DNA from 2 places in the Streptomyces sp. NPDC044571 genome. Region 1 is predicted to be linked to the other one. Evidence: riboswitches for the same ligand, from Rfam matches in the RefSeq annotation. Region 1 holds a riboswitch; the other holds the start of a gene.
The links. A riboswitch is a leader RNA that binds a small molecule or an ion and turns the genes downstream of it on or off. The one in region 1 is predicted to bind glycine.

Region 1 (7,519 bases):
GCTGCCGGACGGCCAGATCATCGCACCGCACCGTCCGCTCGCGGCGGCGCACGTGGTGAAGGCGGCCTGATCGGCGACCGCACGCAAGAGCACCACGCAACCGCACGGAACCGCAGGGAACAGCACGGAACCGAGAAGGGGCCGGCCCGGGATTCATCATCCCGGACCGGCCCCTTCTTCATACGGTCATGTCATACGAATATGTCAGGTCGCCGTACGGCAACCCGCTCCGGCATGCCGCTCAGTTGTCGTACTCGTCCAGCGGCGGGCAGGAGCAGACCAGGTTGCGGTCGCCGAAGGCACCGTCGATACGGCGCACCGGCGGCCAGTACTTCTCCGCGGCCGTGACCCCGCCGGGGAAGACGGCCTCGTCACGGGTGTACGGGTGCTTCCACTCCCCGCCCAGCGCGGCCGCCGTGTGGGGGGCGTTCGCCAGCGGGTTGTCGTCCACCGGCCACTCGCCGCCCGCGACCCGCTCGATCTCGCCGCGGATCGCGATCATCGCGTCGCAGAAGCGGTCGATCTCGGTGAGGTCCTCCGACTCGGTCGGCTCGATCATCAGCGTGCCGGCCACCGGGAAGGACATGGTCGGCGCGTGGAAGCCGTAGTCGATCAGACGCTTGGCGATGTCGTCCACGCTCACGCCCGTCGCCTTCGACAGCGGGCGCAGGTCGATGATGCACTCGTGCGCGACCAGGTTGCCCGGGCCGGTGTAGAGCACCGGGTAGTGCGGCTCCAGGCGCTTGGCGATGTAGTTCGCGCCGAGCACCGCCACCTGCGTGGCGCGCTTGAGGCCCTCGCCGCCCATGAGGCGCACGTACGACCAGGAGATCGGCAGGATGCCGGCCGAACCCCACGGCGCGGCCGAGATCGGGCCCACGCCCGTCTCGGGACCGGCCGTCGGCTGCAGCGGGTGGTTCGGCAGGTACGGGGCCAGGTGCGCCCGGACACCGACCGGGCCGACGCCCGGACCGCCGCCGCCGTGCGGGATGCAGAAGGTCTTGTGCAGGTTCAGGTGCGAGACGTCGCCGCCGAAGTGACCCGGCTTGGCCAGGCCCACCAGGGCGTTGAGGTTGGCGCCGTCCACGTAGACCTGGCCGCCGGCCTCGTGCACCTGGGCGCAGATGTCGGCGACGTGCTCCTCGAACACGCCGTGCGTCGAGGGGTACGTGATCATCAGCACCGCGAGCTCGTCGCGGTACTGCTCGATCTTGGCGCGCAGGTCGTCGGTGTCGACCTCGCCGTCGTCGGCGGTCTTCACCACGACCACCTTCATGCCGGCCATCACGGCGCTGGCGGCGTTGGTGCCGTGCGCGGAGGACGGGATGAGGCAGACGGTGCGCTGCTCGTCGCCGTTCGCCCGGTGGTAGGCGCGCACGGCCAGCAGACCGGCGAGCTCGCCCTGGGAGCCGGCGTTCGGCTGGATGGAGACCTTGTCGTAGCCCGTGACCTCGCAGAGACGTTCCTCCAGCTCGGTGATGAGCGTGAGGTACCCCTCGGCCTGGTCGACCGGGGCGAACGGGTGCAGCTGGCCGAACTCGGGCCAGGTGACCGGCTCCATCTCGGTGGTCGCGTTGAGCTTCATGGTGCAGGAGCCCAGCGGGATCATGCCGCGGTCCAGCGCGTAGTCCTTGTCCGCGAGCTTGCGCAGGTAGCGCAGCATCGCGGTCTCGGAGCGGTGCTGGTGGAAGACCGGGTGCGCGAGGTAGTCGTCGGAGCGCAGCAGGCCCTCGGGCAGCGCGTCGGCGGTGGTCCCGTCCAGGGCCTCGATGTCGGCGCTGACGCCGAAGGCGGCCCAGACGGCCTCGATGTCGGCGCGCAGCGTCGTCTCGTCGCAGGACAGGGAGACGTGGTCGGCGTCGACCTGGAAGAGGTTGACCCCGCCCTCGCGGGCGGCGGCGACGACCTCGGCGGCCTTGCCGGGAACCCGCGCGGTGAGGGTGTCGAAGTACGAGCCGTGGACGATCTCGACCCCGCCGGCCGTCAGACCGGCCGCGAGCAGCGCCGCGTAGCGGTGGGTGCGGCGGGCGATCGTCCGCAGACCGTCCGGGCCGTGGTAGACGGCGTACATGCCGGCCATGACGGCGAGCAGCACCTGCGCGGTACAGATGTTGCTGGTGGCCTTCTCACGGCGGATGTGCTGCTCACGGGTCTGCAGCGCCAGCCGGTAGGCCTTGTTGCCGTCCGCGTCCACGGACACGCCGACGAGGCGGCCCGGCAGCGAGCGGGCGTGCTTGTCCTGGACGGCCATGTAGCCGGCGTGCGGGCCGCCGAAGCCCATCGGGACGCCGAAGCGCTGGGTCGTGCCCACGGCGATGTCCGCGCCCAGCGAGCCCGGGGAGGCCAGCAGGGTGAGGGCGAGCAGGTCGGCGGAGACGGCGACGATCGCGCCGAGCTCGTGCGCCTGGTCGATGACCGGCTTGATCTCGCGTACGGCACCGGAGGCGCCCGGGTACTGGAGCAGCACACCGAAGACGCCGCGCTCGGCGACCTCAGCCGGGATGCCGGCGGACAGGTCGGCGACGACGACCTCGATGCCGATCGGCTCGGCGCGGGTCTCGATCACGGCGATGGTCTGCGGCAGCGCGTCGGCGTCGACGAGGAAGACGTTGCCCTTGGCCTTGCCCACGCGGCGGGCCAGGGTCATGGCCTCGGCGGCGGCCGTGCCCTCGTCGAGCAGGGAGGCGCCGGAGGTCGGCAGGCCGGTCAGGTCGGCGACGACGGTCTGGAAGTTGAGCAGCGCCTCCAGGCGGCCCTGCGAGATCTCCGGCTGGTAGGGCGTGTACGCCGTGTACCAGGCCGGGTTCTCCATGACGTTGCGCAGGATCACCGGCGGCGTGAAGGTCCCGTAGTAGCCGAGACCGATCATGGAGGTCAGAACCTGGTTGCGGTCGGCGAGCCGACGCAGCTCGGCCAGCACCTCGGCCTCGGTCCGTGCCCCGGGCAGATCGAGCGCCTCGGCGCTCTTGATCACGTCCGGCACGGCGGCGGCGGTCAGGTCGTCCAGCGAGCCGTAGCCCACGTGGGCGAGCATCTTGGCCTGCGCCTCGGCGTCCGGGCCGATGTGGCGCTGCTCGAAGGGGATGCCTCGCTCCAGCTGGGAGAGCGGAATGCGGTTGGCGGTCATGTACGGAGGCCTCCTGGGTCGTACGACCTGCGAGGGGCACCACGGCGCGGGCACCCGGACGGCCTCCCCCTCTGTCATCTCAACCTGAGAGCTTCACCGGGCCCTGCGGGATGTCTTCCGCACGATCCGGCTTTCACCGTCGGTGAGGAGGGGAACCGGCACTGCGCGCCCGGTACCCGCCCCTGCTTTCCAGAGTGGCCTCGTCCGTGCGGTACGTATGCCTGAGAGATTCCGGGGAGGATTTGCTCCTTCGGCGCCTCCGTCGAACTCACTCGGAGGACTCTCCCGCACAGGGTCAACAGCCGGTACCCAGCCTACCAGCGAGGTTCCGGGACCTCTTTCGAGTGGCCCCCTCCCCGGAAATGCACTTTTGTAGTCATTACGGAGCAGTTGCGATCACATGGAGGTACCGTGCAGACCGACATCGATCCGCGCAGCCTGATCGGCCGCAAGGCGTTCGACCGCAACGGCACCAAGATCGGAACCATCGACGAGGTCTACCTCGACGATGCCACAGGCGTGCCGGAATGGGCGGCCGTACGCACAGGGCTCTTCAGCCGCGACGCCTTCGTGCCCCTGGAACCGAGCGAGTTGGTCGGCGACGGCCTCCGGGTCCCCTTCGAACGCTCCCTGATCAGGGACGCCCCGGACTTCGGCGTCGGCCGCCACCTCTCCCCCGAGCAGGAACTCCAGCTGTACCACCACTACGGCCTGGACGTCTCCCTCCCCTCCGACTTCCGTCCCGCGCCGCAGGACCCCGGGGCCGAGAACCGCGATTTCGGGCGGCTCGCCGGCGACGAGAACCACCCCGGCTAGCCGGCCGCCCCGCCCACCAGCGGCAGCGGATCGGTCGGTTCCAGCTCGGGATCGTCCACCCGGAACGTGCGCACCCGCCCCGGCGGCGATCCCGGCTGCTCGAACCGCACGGTCACCCGGCCGACCCCGCTGCCCTGCACCCAGCCCGGTCCGTAGACCGCATGCCGCACATCGCTTCCGGCCGCCCAGTGCCGCTGCCGGGCGGGCCCGGTGCCGGGCTCCGCGGGCGGCTCCGCCGCCTCCCGGTCACCCTCGGACCCCCCGGGACCACCGGACTCGGCGGCGGCATCCGGCTCGCCGGTGCCCGCAGCGCCCGGCTCCGGCCCGGCCGCCAGCGACTGCGCGAACAGGTCCTCCTGCGTGTAGTCCGCCAGCCCGCTCACCCCCACCCCCAGCAGCCGCACCCCGCCCGTGGTGTCCACGCCCTCCAGCAGCCGCCCCGCCGCCTCCCGCACCACCGCCGGATCATCGGTGGGCCCCCGCAGCGTCTCGGAGCGCGTCAGCGTCGAGAAGTCGTAGCGCCGGACCTTCAGCACGATCGTGCGCCCCGAGTGCCCGGACGCCCGCAGCCGCTGCACGCACCGTTCGGCGAGGCGCTGCACCTCGCCCCGGATCCGCACCCGGTCGTGCAGGTCGACGTCGAAGGTGTCCTCCACCGACACGGACTTCGCGTCGCGCTCCGCGACCACCGGCCGGTCGTCCAGCCCCAGCGCCATCCGGTACAGGCCCACCCCGTGCGAACGCCCGACCATCCGGACCAGCTCGTCCTCACCGGCCTCCGCCAGCTCCCCCACGGTGGTGATCCCGGCCCGCCGCAGGTGCTCCCCGGTGGCCGGCCCCACTCCGGGCAGGGTCCGTACCGACATCGGCGCGAGCAGCTCCCGCTCCGTGCCGACCTCGATCAGCAGCAGGCCGTCGGGCTTGGCCTCTTCGGAGGCCACCTTGGCCAGCATCTTCGAGCCGGCGAGCCCCACGGAGGCGCTCAGCCCGGTCGCGGCCAGGATCTCGGCCCGCAGCCGCTCACCGGCCGCACGGGCGCTCACCGCGTCGAAGGCGGCGCCGCCCGCCTCCAGGTCCACGAAGGCCTCGTCCAGGCTCAGCGGCTCCACCAGCGGCGACAGCTGCCGCAGCAGGGCCATGACCACATCGCTGACCGCCCGGTACAGGGTGAAGCGCGGGATCAGGTAGGCCCCGTTCGGACACAACCTCCTGGCCTGGGCCATCGGCATCGCCGAGTGCACCCCGAAGCGCCTGGCCTCGTACGAGGCGGTGGCGACGACCCCGCGCGGCCCCAGCCCGCCGACGATCACGGCCTTCCCGCGCAGGCTCGGCTTCGACGCCTGCTCCACGGAGGCGTAGAAGGCGTCCATGTCCAGGTGGAGGATGGTCGGCGCGGATCTCACAGCACCGATGCTGCCTCACACCACTGACAATGCGGGAGTCCGTACGGGTGCGGGCCGGCCGGCGTCGGCCGGACGCCGGTTAGCCGGCCCGGTTGCGCCGCGCTGCCAGCTCGTCGGTCGGGTTGTGTCCGACGACCGTCTCGCCGGTGTCGACCCGCTCCCCGTGGAGCTGCGACAGCGCCTTCTCCACGTCGCGCCAGACCACCCCCACGGCGATGCCGAAGATGCCCTGGCCGCCCTCCAGCAGGCTCACCACCTGGTCCGGTGAGGTGCACTCGTACACGGTGGCGCCGTCGCTCATCAGCGTCATGCGCTCCAGGTCCGAGAAACCCCGGTCGCGCAGGTGCTGCACGGCGGTGCGGATGTTCTGCAGCGCCACCCCGGTGTCCAGGAAGCGCTTGACGATCTTGAGGACGACGACGTCGCGGAAGCTGTAGAGGCGCTGGGTGCCGGAGCCGAACGCGGGGCGCACCGTGGGCTCCACCAGCCCGGTGCGCGCCCAGTAGTCCAGCTGCCGGTACGTGATGCCCGCCGCGGCACATGCCGTCGGTCCGCGGTAGCCGACCTGCTCGGGTGCCGGATCGCCACCCGCCGGACCGGCCGGGGCCGCCTCCGGCTGACGGCGCGCGGGTTTGGCCGCACTGCCGTGGAGCGGGTACGGCCCACTGTCACTCCGTGCGGGGATGCCCCCGGTCGTACCGTCGCCCGTGACTCTCACGCCGACCCTCCGTCCTTGACCTGCCCCCTCGAAGGTAGGCAGTCACCAGGGGTGCGTCAACGATCGCCACACTCGGCACGCCGAGTGATAATCACCCTGAGAGTGGTTTCCCGTGCCCCGTACCGGGGAAAGGCTACTCGAATGGGCTGCAGCGCTTCGGGGCGACCGCCGGACGGCACGGCCGAGGTTCTACTGCGGGCCGGTTCCGAAGTCCTCGGGGGAGATCTGGTCGAGGAACTCGCGGAACTTCTCCACCTCGTCCTCCTGCTCGTCGGGAATCGCGATACCGGCGTCGTCCAGCACGCCGTCGCTGCCGTAGATCGGCGTTCCCGTGCGCAGGGCCAACGCTATGGCATCCGAAGGCCGCGCGCTCACCTCCACCCCACTGGCGAAGACCAGCTCCGCGTAGAAGACGCCCTCCCGCAGGTCCGTGATCCGGACCTCGGTGAGCTCCTCGCCGATCGCCTCCAGCACGTCCTTGAAAAGGTCGTGCGTCAGCGGCCGGGCAGGGGCCATGCCCTGCTGCGCGAAGGCAATGGCGGTCGCCTCCCCAGGTCCGATCCAGATGGGGAGGTACCGGTCGCCTCCCACTTCACGCAGGAGCACGATCGGTTGGTTGGAGGGCATTTCCACCCGGACACCCACAACGTCGAGCTCGTTCACACAGCAACCCTAGGACCTGCCCGGCAGGTTTGGGTAGTCGGGCCCTCGCCGCTCAGCGCAGACGGACCCCGAGAGCGGTCTCCACGAGGGCCTCGTGCAGCCGTACGGAGAGCCCCGCGAGCTCCTTCATGGTGGCCTCGGCATGGGCCCGGGTCTGCGGATTGCGGTGCCGCCGCAGCGGCGCCACGACCTGCTCCACCAGGCCCGCCTCCCGGTCCGCGGCGGCCTTCATCGCCCTCAGGTGCCGGGGTTCCAGCCCGAACCGGCCCAGATCGGCCACCAGGCGGGCCACCGTGACCGTCTCGCCGTCGAATCCGCCGCCGGGATCCTCCGCGATCAGCCCGTACGACTCCCACTCGGCCAGCTGCGCCTCGTCCACCTCGGCCGCGGCGATCAGCTCCGCCCGGCCCACCCGGGCCACGGCGGGCCGTTCCCGGGCCGCCTCCGGGTATCCCGCGGAGGCCGCCGACGGGTCGGCTGCGTCCCCGTGCGCCGTGGGCGCCGGGATGCGGATCTGCTCACCGCGGTCGAGCGCGTCCAGCTGCTCGCGGATCACCTTCAACGGCAGGTAGTGGTCGCGCTGCAGCCGCAGGATGCGGGCGAGGCGCTCCACGTCCTCCGTGCTGAACTTGCGATATCCCGAAGGCGTGCGCCGCGGCTCGACGAGCCCCTCCGCCTCCAGGAAACGAATCTTCGAAATCGTGACTTCGGGGAACTCGTCGCGCAGCATCGTGAGCACCGTGCCGATGCTCACCAGCCGCCCGGCCGAGCCGGCGGTGCCGTTCTTCTCGG
Region 2 (7,519 bases), on a different contig from region 1:
CCACGTTGGCGGACTCCCGGGTCATCCCCATGGTGGTGGGGAGCGGACCGTCCAGTCGCTCTCGCACGGTGGCGAGGCGGCCGACGGAGGGGCGGACTTTGCAGGGATTTGGGCAAAGGGCGCCTCGTGGGCACCCTTGCCCGGTTCATCAGCGTACGTCAGTTCGTGCGGGGGACGGTTACGCCGGCCTGTACGGCGGCTGTCGCGGTCTCGACGTACAGGACCGCGGGTCCGGACCACGAGAAGGGCCCGGCCCTGTGCGGAGCAAGGCCGGGCCCTCCCAAGCCGTTGCCTAGAGCGACGGGTACAGCGGGAACTTCGCGGCGAGCGCCGAGACGCGCGCCTTCAGGGCCGCGCTGTCGTACGTCGGCTTCAGCGCCTCCGCGATGACGTCGGCGACCTCCGTGAAGGCCTCCGCGTCGAAACCGCGGGTGGCCAGGGCCGGCGTACCGATCCGCAGACCCGAGGTGACCATCGGCGGCCGAGGGTCGTTCGGGATGGCGTTGCGGTTGACCGTGATCCCGACCTCGTGGAGGCGGTCCTCGGCCTGCTGGCCGTCCAGCTCGGAGTTGCGCAGGTCGACCAGGACCAGGTGCACGTCGGTGCCGCCGGTGAGGACGTCCACGCCCACGGCCTTGACGTCGTCCTGGACCAGGCGCTCGGCGAGGATCTTCGCGCCGGCCAGGGTGCGCTCCTGGCGCTCCTTGAACTCGGGCGAGGCCGCCACCTTGAACGAGACGGCCTTGGCCGCGATCACGTGCTCCAGCGGGCCGCCCTGCTGACCGGGGAAGACCGCGGAGTTGATCTTCTTGGCCAGCTCCTGCGTCGACAGGATGACACCGCCGCGCGGACCGCCGAGGGTCTTGTGCGTGGTGGTGGTGACGACGTGGGCGTGCGGCACCGGGTTCGGGTGCAGGCCCGCGGCGACCAGACCCGCGAAGTGCGCCATGTCGACCATCAGGTACGCGCCGACCTCGTCCGCGATGCGGCGGAAGGCGGCGAAGTCCAGCTGGCGGGGGTAGGCGGACCAGCCGGCGACGATCAGCTGCGGCTTGGACTCCTTGGCCAGGCGCTCGACCTCGGCCATGTCGACCTGGCCGTCCTCGCCGACGTGGTACGGGACCACGTTGTAGAGCTTGCCGGAGAAGTTGATCTTCATGCCGTGGGTCAGGTGACCGCCGTGGGCCAGGTTCAGGCCCATGATCGTGTCGCCCGGCTTCAGCAGCGCGAACATCGCGGCGGCGTTCGCCTGCGCACCGGAGTGCGGCTGGACGTTCGCGGCCTCGGCGCCGAAGAGCGCCTTGATGCGGTCGATCGCGATCTGCTCGACCACGTCGACGTGCTCGCAGCCGCCGTAGTAGCGGCGGCCGGGGTAGCCCTCGGCGTACTTGTTGGTCAGGACCGAGCCCTGGGCCTCCATGACGGCGACCGGAGCGAAGTTCTCCGACGCGATCATTTCCAGGGTCGACTGCTGGCGCAGGAGCTCGGCGTCGACGGCGGCGGCGACGTCCGGGTCGAGCTCGTGGAGAGGGGTGTTCAGAACAGACATCAGGGTCCCCTGGGGGTCAGTTGCCGGCGGTGAGCTTGGCGTACTCATCGGCGGAGAGCAGGTCCTTCGGCTCGTCCGTGATGCGTACCTTGAACAGCCAGCCGCCCTCGAACGGTGCGGTGTTCACGAGGGCCGGGTCGTCGACGACGTCCTGGTTGAACTCGACGATCTCGCCGGTGACGGGGGAGTACAGGTCGCTGACCGACTTGGTCGACTCCAGCTCGCCGCAGGTCTCGCCCTCGGTCACCGTGTCGCCGACCTCGGGGAGCTGGGCGTAGACGACGTCACCGAGCGCGTTGGCCGCGAACTCCGTGATGCCGACCGTCGCGACGCCGTCCTCGACGTCCGACAGCCACTCGTGCTCCTTGCTGTAACGCAGCTGCTGGGGGTTGCTCATGACCTGATTCTCCTGGATGCGGGGGAGTGCGAACGAACAGTGGTCTTGCGTACTGAGACGGCTCGGGAGGCGGCCGGGGCCGGCCGGCCCGGCCGGGCCGGGGTACGGAGCGTTACTTCTGCCGCTTGTAGAACGGCAGGGCCACGACCTCGTACGGCTCATGCGTACCGCGAATGTCCACGCCGACGCCGGAGGTGCCGGGCGCGGCGTGGGCCGCGTCCACGTACGCCATCGCGATCGGCTTGCCCAGCGTCGGGGACGGGGCGCCCGAGGTGACCTCGCCGATGACCTGACCGTCGGCCACGACGGGGAAGCCGGCGCGCGGGACGCGGCGGCCTTCGGCCACCAGGCCGACCAGCTTGCGCGGCGGGTTCGTGGCGGCGCGCTCGGCGGCGGCCTCCAGGGCGGCGCGGCCCACGAAGTCGCCCTCCTTCTCGAACTTCACGACCCGGCCCAGCCCCGCGTCGAAGGGGGTCAGGGCGGTGGTCAGCTCGTGCCCGTACAGCGGCATGCCCGCCTCCAGGCGCAGGGTGTCGCGGCAGGAGAGGCCGGCCGGGACCAGGCCGGCGCCCTCGCCCGCCTTGGTCAGCGCCTGCCACAGCTCCACGGCGTGCTCGGGGGCGATGAACAGCTCGAAGCCGTCCTCGCCGGTGTAGCCCGTACGCGCGATCAGCGCGGGCACGCCCGCGACCGTGCCCGGCAGGCCGGCGTAGTACTTCAGCCCGTCCAGGTCGGCGTCGGTGAGGGAGGCGAGGATGCCGGGGGACTCCGGGCCCTGCACGGCGATCAGCGCGTACGCGTCGCGGTCGTCGCGGACCTCGGCGTCGAAGCCGGCGGCGCGCTCGGTCAGGGCGTCCAGGACGACCTGGGCGTTGGAGGCGTTCGCGACGACCATGTACTCGGTCTCCGCGAGGCGGTAGACGATCAGGTCGTCGACGATCCCGCCGTCCTCCTGGCAGATGTGCGTGTAGCGGGCGCGGCCGACGCCGACGGTGGAGATGTTGCCGACCAGCGCGTAGTCCAGGGCCTTGACGGCCTCCGGACCGGTCAGCGTGATCTCGCCCATGTGGGACAGGTCGAACAGGCCGGCCTTGGTGCGGACGGCGTTGTGCTCGTCGCGCTCACTGCCGTACCGCAGGGGCATGTCCCAGCCCGCGAAATCGGTCATGGTCGCACCGAGCGAACGGTGCAGCGCATCGAGGGCGGTCAGGCGGGGGGCGTTGCTCATGGGTGTGGCTCCCGGGTCCCAGGGCATGACATGACGAGGACGGTCCTCCCCATCTGTCATCGGAACCTGAGAGGTTCGCCGAAAGGTCCCGGCCCGGCCGGGATGCGTCGACTTGCACCTTGGGTGGAGCCTGCGCCGGTTCCGTCACGGCGGACGGCGGCGCTGCTCGCTTTTCAGATCTGCCTCATCCACGCGGTACGGGGCCTGAGAGATTCAAGGGAGGAACTTGCTCCTTCGGCGCCCGGACACGGCCTGTCGGCCTGCCGGGACTCTCCCGCGCGGATTCAAGCGGCCGGTATGCAGTTGGTCCAGATGGCGCACATCATTGCACGCCCCGGCGGTGATCGGGCGGGTGGGCCCGCAAGAACGTGCGGACGTGAGACGGCCCGGCCGGAACCGCGGCCGCCGGATTACCGTCTTTTTACATTCAGTGGGCATGGGGTCGTGAGGACCCGGATCGGGGGGAGGCGATCACCGTGCGGAGATTCGGACTGCTGGCGACGACGACCGGGACCGTGGACGGGGTGCCGGCCCAGCGCAGCCGCGCCGAGCAGGTCCTTCCGGTACGTGACCTGCGCGGACGCGGGACGCGGGGCCCGCGCTGGCTCGGCTTCGCGGAGGGGGACATCGTCGTGGTCTCGGGCCTGCCCGGAGGCGGCAAGAGCACGCTGATCCGGCGGGCCGCCCAGGGCCGCGGCATCGACTCGCAGGACGTCCGCGAGCGCTGGGAGCAGCGGATGCCCGGGGCCCTGCCGTACGCCGTGTACCGGCCGCTGGTCCGCGCCGCGCACTACTGGGGGCTGTGGCGCACGCTCCGCTCCGGAGCCTCCGCGGTGGTCCACGACTGCGGCACCCAGGCCTGGGTCCGGGCCCTGCTCGCGGCGGTGGCGCGGCGCCGCGGCCGGGCCCTGCACCTGCTGCTGCTGGACACCACCCCCCAGGAGGCCCTGTCCGGGCAGGCGGCCCGGGGCCGCGGCGTGTCGGCGTACGCCTTCGCCCGGCACCGGGGGGCGGCCGCCCGCCTGCTGCGCGCCGCCGAGTCGGGGCGGCTGCCGGCGGGCTGCGCCTCGGTGGTGCTGCTGGACCGCCCGGCGGCCTCCCGGGTGACCCGGATCGCCTTCCGCGGGCAGTGAATCGGGGGCGGCCCGGGGCGGGAGAGCCCCGGGGCAGGGGCGCGCCCCGAGCCCTCCACGCCGAGCCGTTAATCTCGGGCGGGCAGACCTTGGGCGAAACAGCGGAGGCGTAGATGCACGGCGGCGGCTGGCCGGAGAACGAGCTGGAGCAGGTGCTCGGGGCGGCGCTGGGGCAGGCGGACGCCGGTGCGCGGATCGTCGAGGTGCTCGGGCGCAGCCGGGTCTGGGTGCCGCTGCCCGCCGGCGGGAGCCCGGACGGGCCCGGTCTGACCCTGCCCACCATGGACATCGGCGGCGCCGCGTTCGTCCCCGTCTACAGCTCGGAGGGCCAGCTGCGCGCGTGCGCCGGCCCCGCGCTGGACTTCGCCGTGGCCCCCGCCGTCGAGTTCGCGCGCGGGCTGCCCCCGCAGCTCGGCATCGCCGTGAACCCCGGCGGGGCCGTCGGCGTGCCGCTGCCGCCCCCGGCCGTCGCCGAGCTCTGCCGCACCGGGCGCACCCCGCTCGACGGCCCGGCCGGCGGCGGGCGGGTGCGGCTGTACGAACCGGACTGGCAGGAGGACCCGGTGGACTTCCTGACCGCCGCCGCGGAGGAGTTCCGCGCCACCGGGCTGGTCGCCGCCGCCCACCGCTGCCTCGCCAGCGTGGAGGGCGGGGCCCCGGAGCTGTACATCGGTGTCCGACTGGTGGGACGGGAGGCCGAGATGCGAAATGCCCCGCTGGAGGCCCTCGGCCGGGCCCTGACCCGCGTTCCGCCGCCCTGGCCCGTGCAGTTGATCCTGCTGGACGCCGCCGAGGACCCGGTGGTCGACTTCATTTGTGAGCGCGTACGCCCCTTCTACCTCCCGTAGGGCCGCTTAAGCTGGTGGCCGATACGGGTGTATGCCGTGCGCTCGCGCGGACGAAGCGGACGAAGAGGGGTACCGGGTGAGTGCGTCAGGCACGGCCGCGGCCGGGCAGGTCGAGCACATGATGCGCCAGGTGACTCCCGGGCGCTATGAGGGCTACGAGTCGCTCCTGCACGCCCTGGCCGAGGGCCGGCTGTGGATGCTGCTGTGGCAGGGGCAGCCGGGCTCCCCCGACGCCCAGTACGGCGGCATGGAAATCGAGGGCCTCGGATACGCGCCCTGCGTCACCTCCCCCCAGGAGCTGGCCGCCAGCGGCTGGAACCGCGGCTACGAGGTGGTCACCGGCCGGGACATCGCCCGCGCCCTCTACCCGGACCGCTGGGGCCTGTGGCTGAACCCGCACGCCCAGGGCGGCGGCCTCGGCATCCCCTGGGCCGATCTGCGCCGCATCGCCACCGGGCTGGACCGGATGCCGGCGGGCCCGCTGCGGCTCTCCGAGCCCACCCTGGAGCTCCCGCAGTTCTACGGGCTGCTGACCCAGCACGCGCACCGCACGCCCGCCGTGCGCTCGCTGCGCCGCGCGTGGGTGCAGCCCGCGCTGGGCTCCCCGTACCTGGCGGTGGGGCTCGACCTGTACGACGCCTCCGCGCCCGCGCTGGAATCCGTACGGGAGATGATGCGCCAGTCCGTCGGCGCCGTCCCCGACGGCGTACCGGTGTGCACGGTGGCGCTGGCGGACGAGCACGACCCCGTCGCGATGTGGCTGCGGGCCCAGACCCGCCCCTTCTACGACCGCGAGGGCCACGCTCCGGCCTACTGACCGGGGCTGCCCGGACCCTGAGACATCCGGACAGGGCGCCACCCGAGGCCGCAGGGAACCACCGTTCCCTGCGGCCTTCGCCTTGTCCGGATTTCGCCGTGGATGTGGGCCCAAAAGGCATGCGAGTCCGGCGAGTTGGGTGCCATGTCCGATTGCGTACCGAACAGACGGTCTTGCTCCGCTGAGACGAGAGCGAAGTCCGGATAACGGGAACCCGACCCTCACATCACGGTTGCGCATCCATTGGCCTGCGGGTCTGGCGGCTGATCGCGGGCCCGATGAAGACTCCCCACCCAAGAGCCGGTCAGTCCTCCAAGACGCGGTTCGGCACCTGCACTTCGCACGTCTTCCTGCACGGCTGCCCAGGCAGCACCTGCACAGCACCGCGTACCGCACCATCTGCCATTCCTGCACCTCAGCACGCGTACTGCGTATCACCACGCACTCCGAGCGCCACTCCGCACCAACGCCGCCACAGCGGCGGGCATGGGCCGGCAAACCCGTCGGCCGAGAGGGGTCCCCACCACGATGACGGCACCACTGCATGACACGAGCGCGGAATCGCCCGCACCCGTGTCCGTAGCCGACGTCCCTGCCAAGGCCATCGAAGGCCGCTCGCCCGGTCGCATCGCCTGGATGCGGCTCAAGCGCGACAAGGTCGCGCTGACCGGCGGCGTGATCGTGATCTTCCTGATCCTGGTGGCGGTCTTCGCCCCGCAGATCGTGAGCCTGCTGGGCCATCCGCCCAACGAGTTCCACGAGGACCTGATCGACCCGGACCTCGGCACGCCGCTCGGCTCCTTCGGCGGCATGAGCTCCGACTTCCTGCTGGGGGTCGAACCGACCAACGGCCGCGACGTGTTCAGCCGGATCGTCTTCGGCGCCCGCATCTCGCTGGTCGTCGCCTTCCTGGCGGCCTTGGTCTCCGTCGTCATCGGCAGCCTGCTCGGCGCGCTCGCCGGCTTCCTCGGCGGCTGGGTCGACGCAGTCATCAGCCGCACGATGGACCTGCTGCTGGCCTTCCCGCAGCTGCTGTTCACCATCGCCCTGGTCTCGGTCGTCCCCAACTCCCTGTGGGGATTCGAGGGTTCGGGCGTCCGGATGGGCGTGCTGATCGTCGTCATCGGCTTCTTCGGCTGGCCGTACATCGGCCGCATCGTCCGGGGCCAGACGATCTCCCTGCGTGAACGCGAGTACGTCGAAGCCGCCCGCAGCCTCGGGGCCGGCCGCGGCTACATCCTGGTCAAGGAGCTGCTGCCCAACCTGGTCGCACCGATCCTCGTCTACTCGACGCTGATCATCCCGACCAACATCCTGACGGAGGCGGCCCTCAGCTTCCTCGGCGCAGGCGTCAAGCCGCCCACCGCGTCCTGGGGAAAGATGCTCTCCGACGCCGTCCCCATCTACCAGGACGACCCCACGTACATGGTGGTCCCCGGTATCACGATCTTCATCACCGTCCTGGCGTTCAACCTCTTCGGGGACGGGCTGCGTGACGCACTCGACCCCAAGGGCAGCTGAACCGCTTCACCGATTCACCCACCAAT

Region 2: linked by a shared signal. The riboswitch ahead of gcvT (glycine cleavage system aminomethyltransferase GcvT) and the one ahead of gcvP (aminomethyl-transferring glycine dehydrogenase) in region 1 are both predicted to bind glycine.

Annotation. Positions count from the first base shown of each region.
Region 1 is NZ_JBEZBN010000052.1:32,869-40,387, forward strand. Features, by position in the region: gene AB0B01_RS24495 (DUF5999 family protein) at 1-70, shown strand, start outside; gene gcvP (aminomethyl-transferring glycine dehydrogenase) at 242-3,127, opposite strand; glycine riboswitch at 3,327-3,425, opposite strand; gene AB0B01_RS24505 (PRC-barrel domain-containing protein) at 3,539-3,943, shown strand; gene AB0B01_RS24510 (DNA polymerase IV) at 3,940-5,346, opposite strand; gene AB0B01_RS24515 (MerR family transcriptional regulator) at 5,426-6,064, opposite strand; gene AB0B01_RS24520 (bifunctional nuclease family protein) at 6,254-6,727, opposite strand; gene AB0B01_RS24525 (MerR family transcriptional regulator) at 6,780-7,519, opposite strand, start outside.
Region 2 is NZ_JBEZBN010000022.1:77,920-85,438, reverse strand. Features, by position in the region: gene AB0B01_RS14560 (L-serine ammonia-lyase) at 1-4, opposite strand, end outside; gene glyA (serine hydroxymethyltransferase) at 293-1,549, opposite strand; gene gcvH (glycine cleavage system protein GcvH) at 1,566-1,946, opposite strand; gene gcvT (glycine cleavage system aminomethyltransferase GcvT) at 2,059-3,174, opposite strand; glycine riboswitch at 3,358-3,461, opposite strand; gene AB0B01_RS14540 (AAA family ATPase) at 3,690-4,307, shown strand; gene AB0B01_RS14535 (enhanced serine sensitivity protein SseB) at 4,421-5,155, shown strand; gene AB0B01_RS14530 (enhanced serine sensitivity protein SseB C-terminal domain-containing protein) at 5,232-5,972, shown strand; gene AB0B01_RS14525 (ABC transporter permease) at 6,501-7,493, shown strand.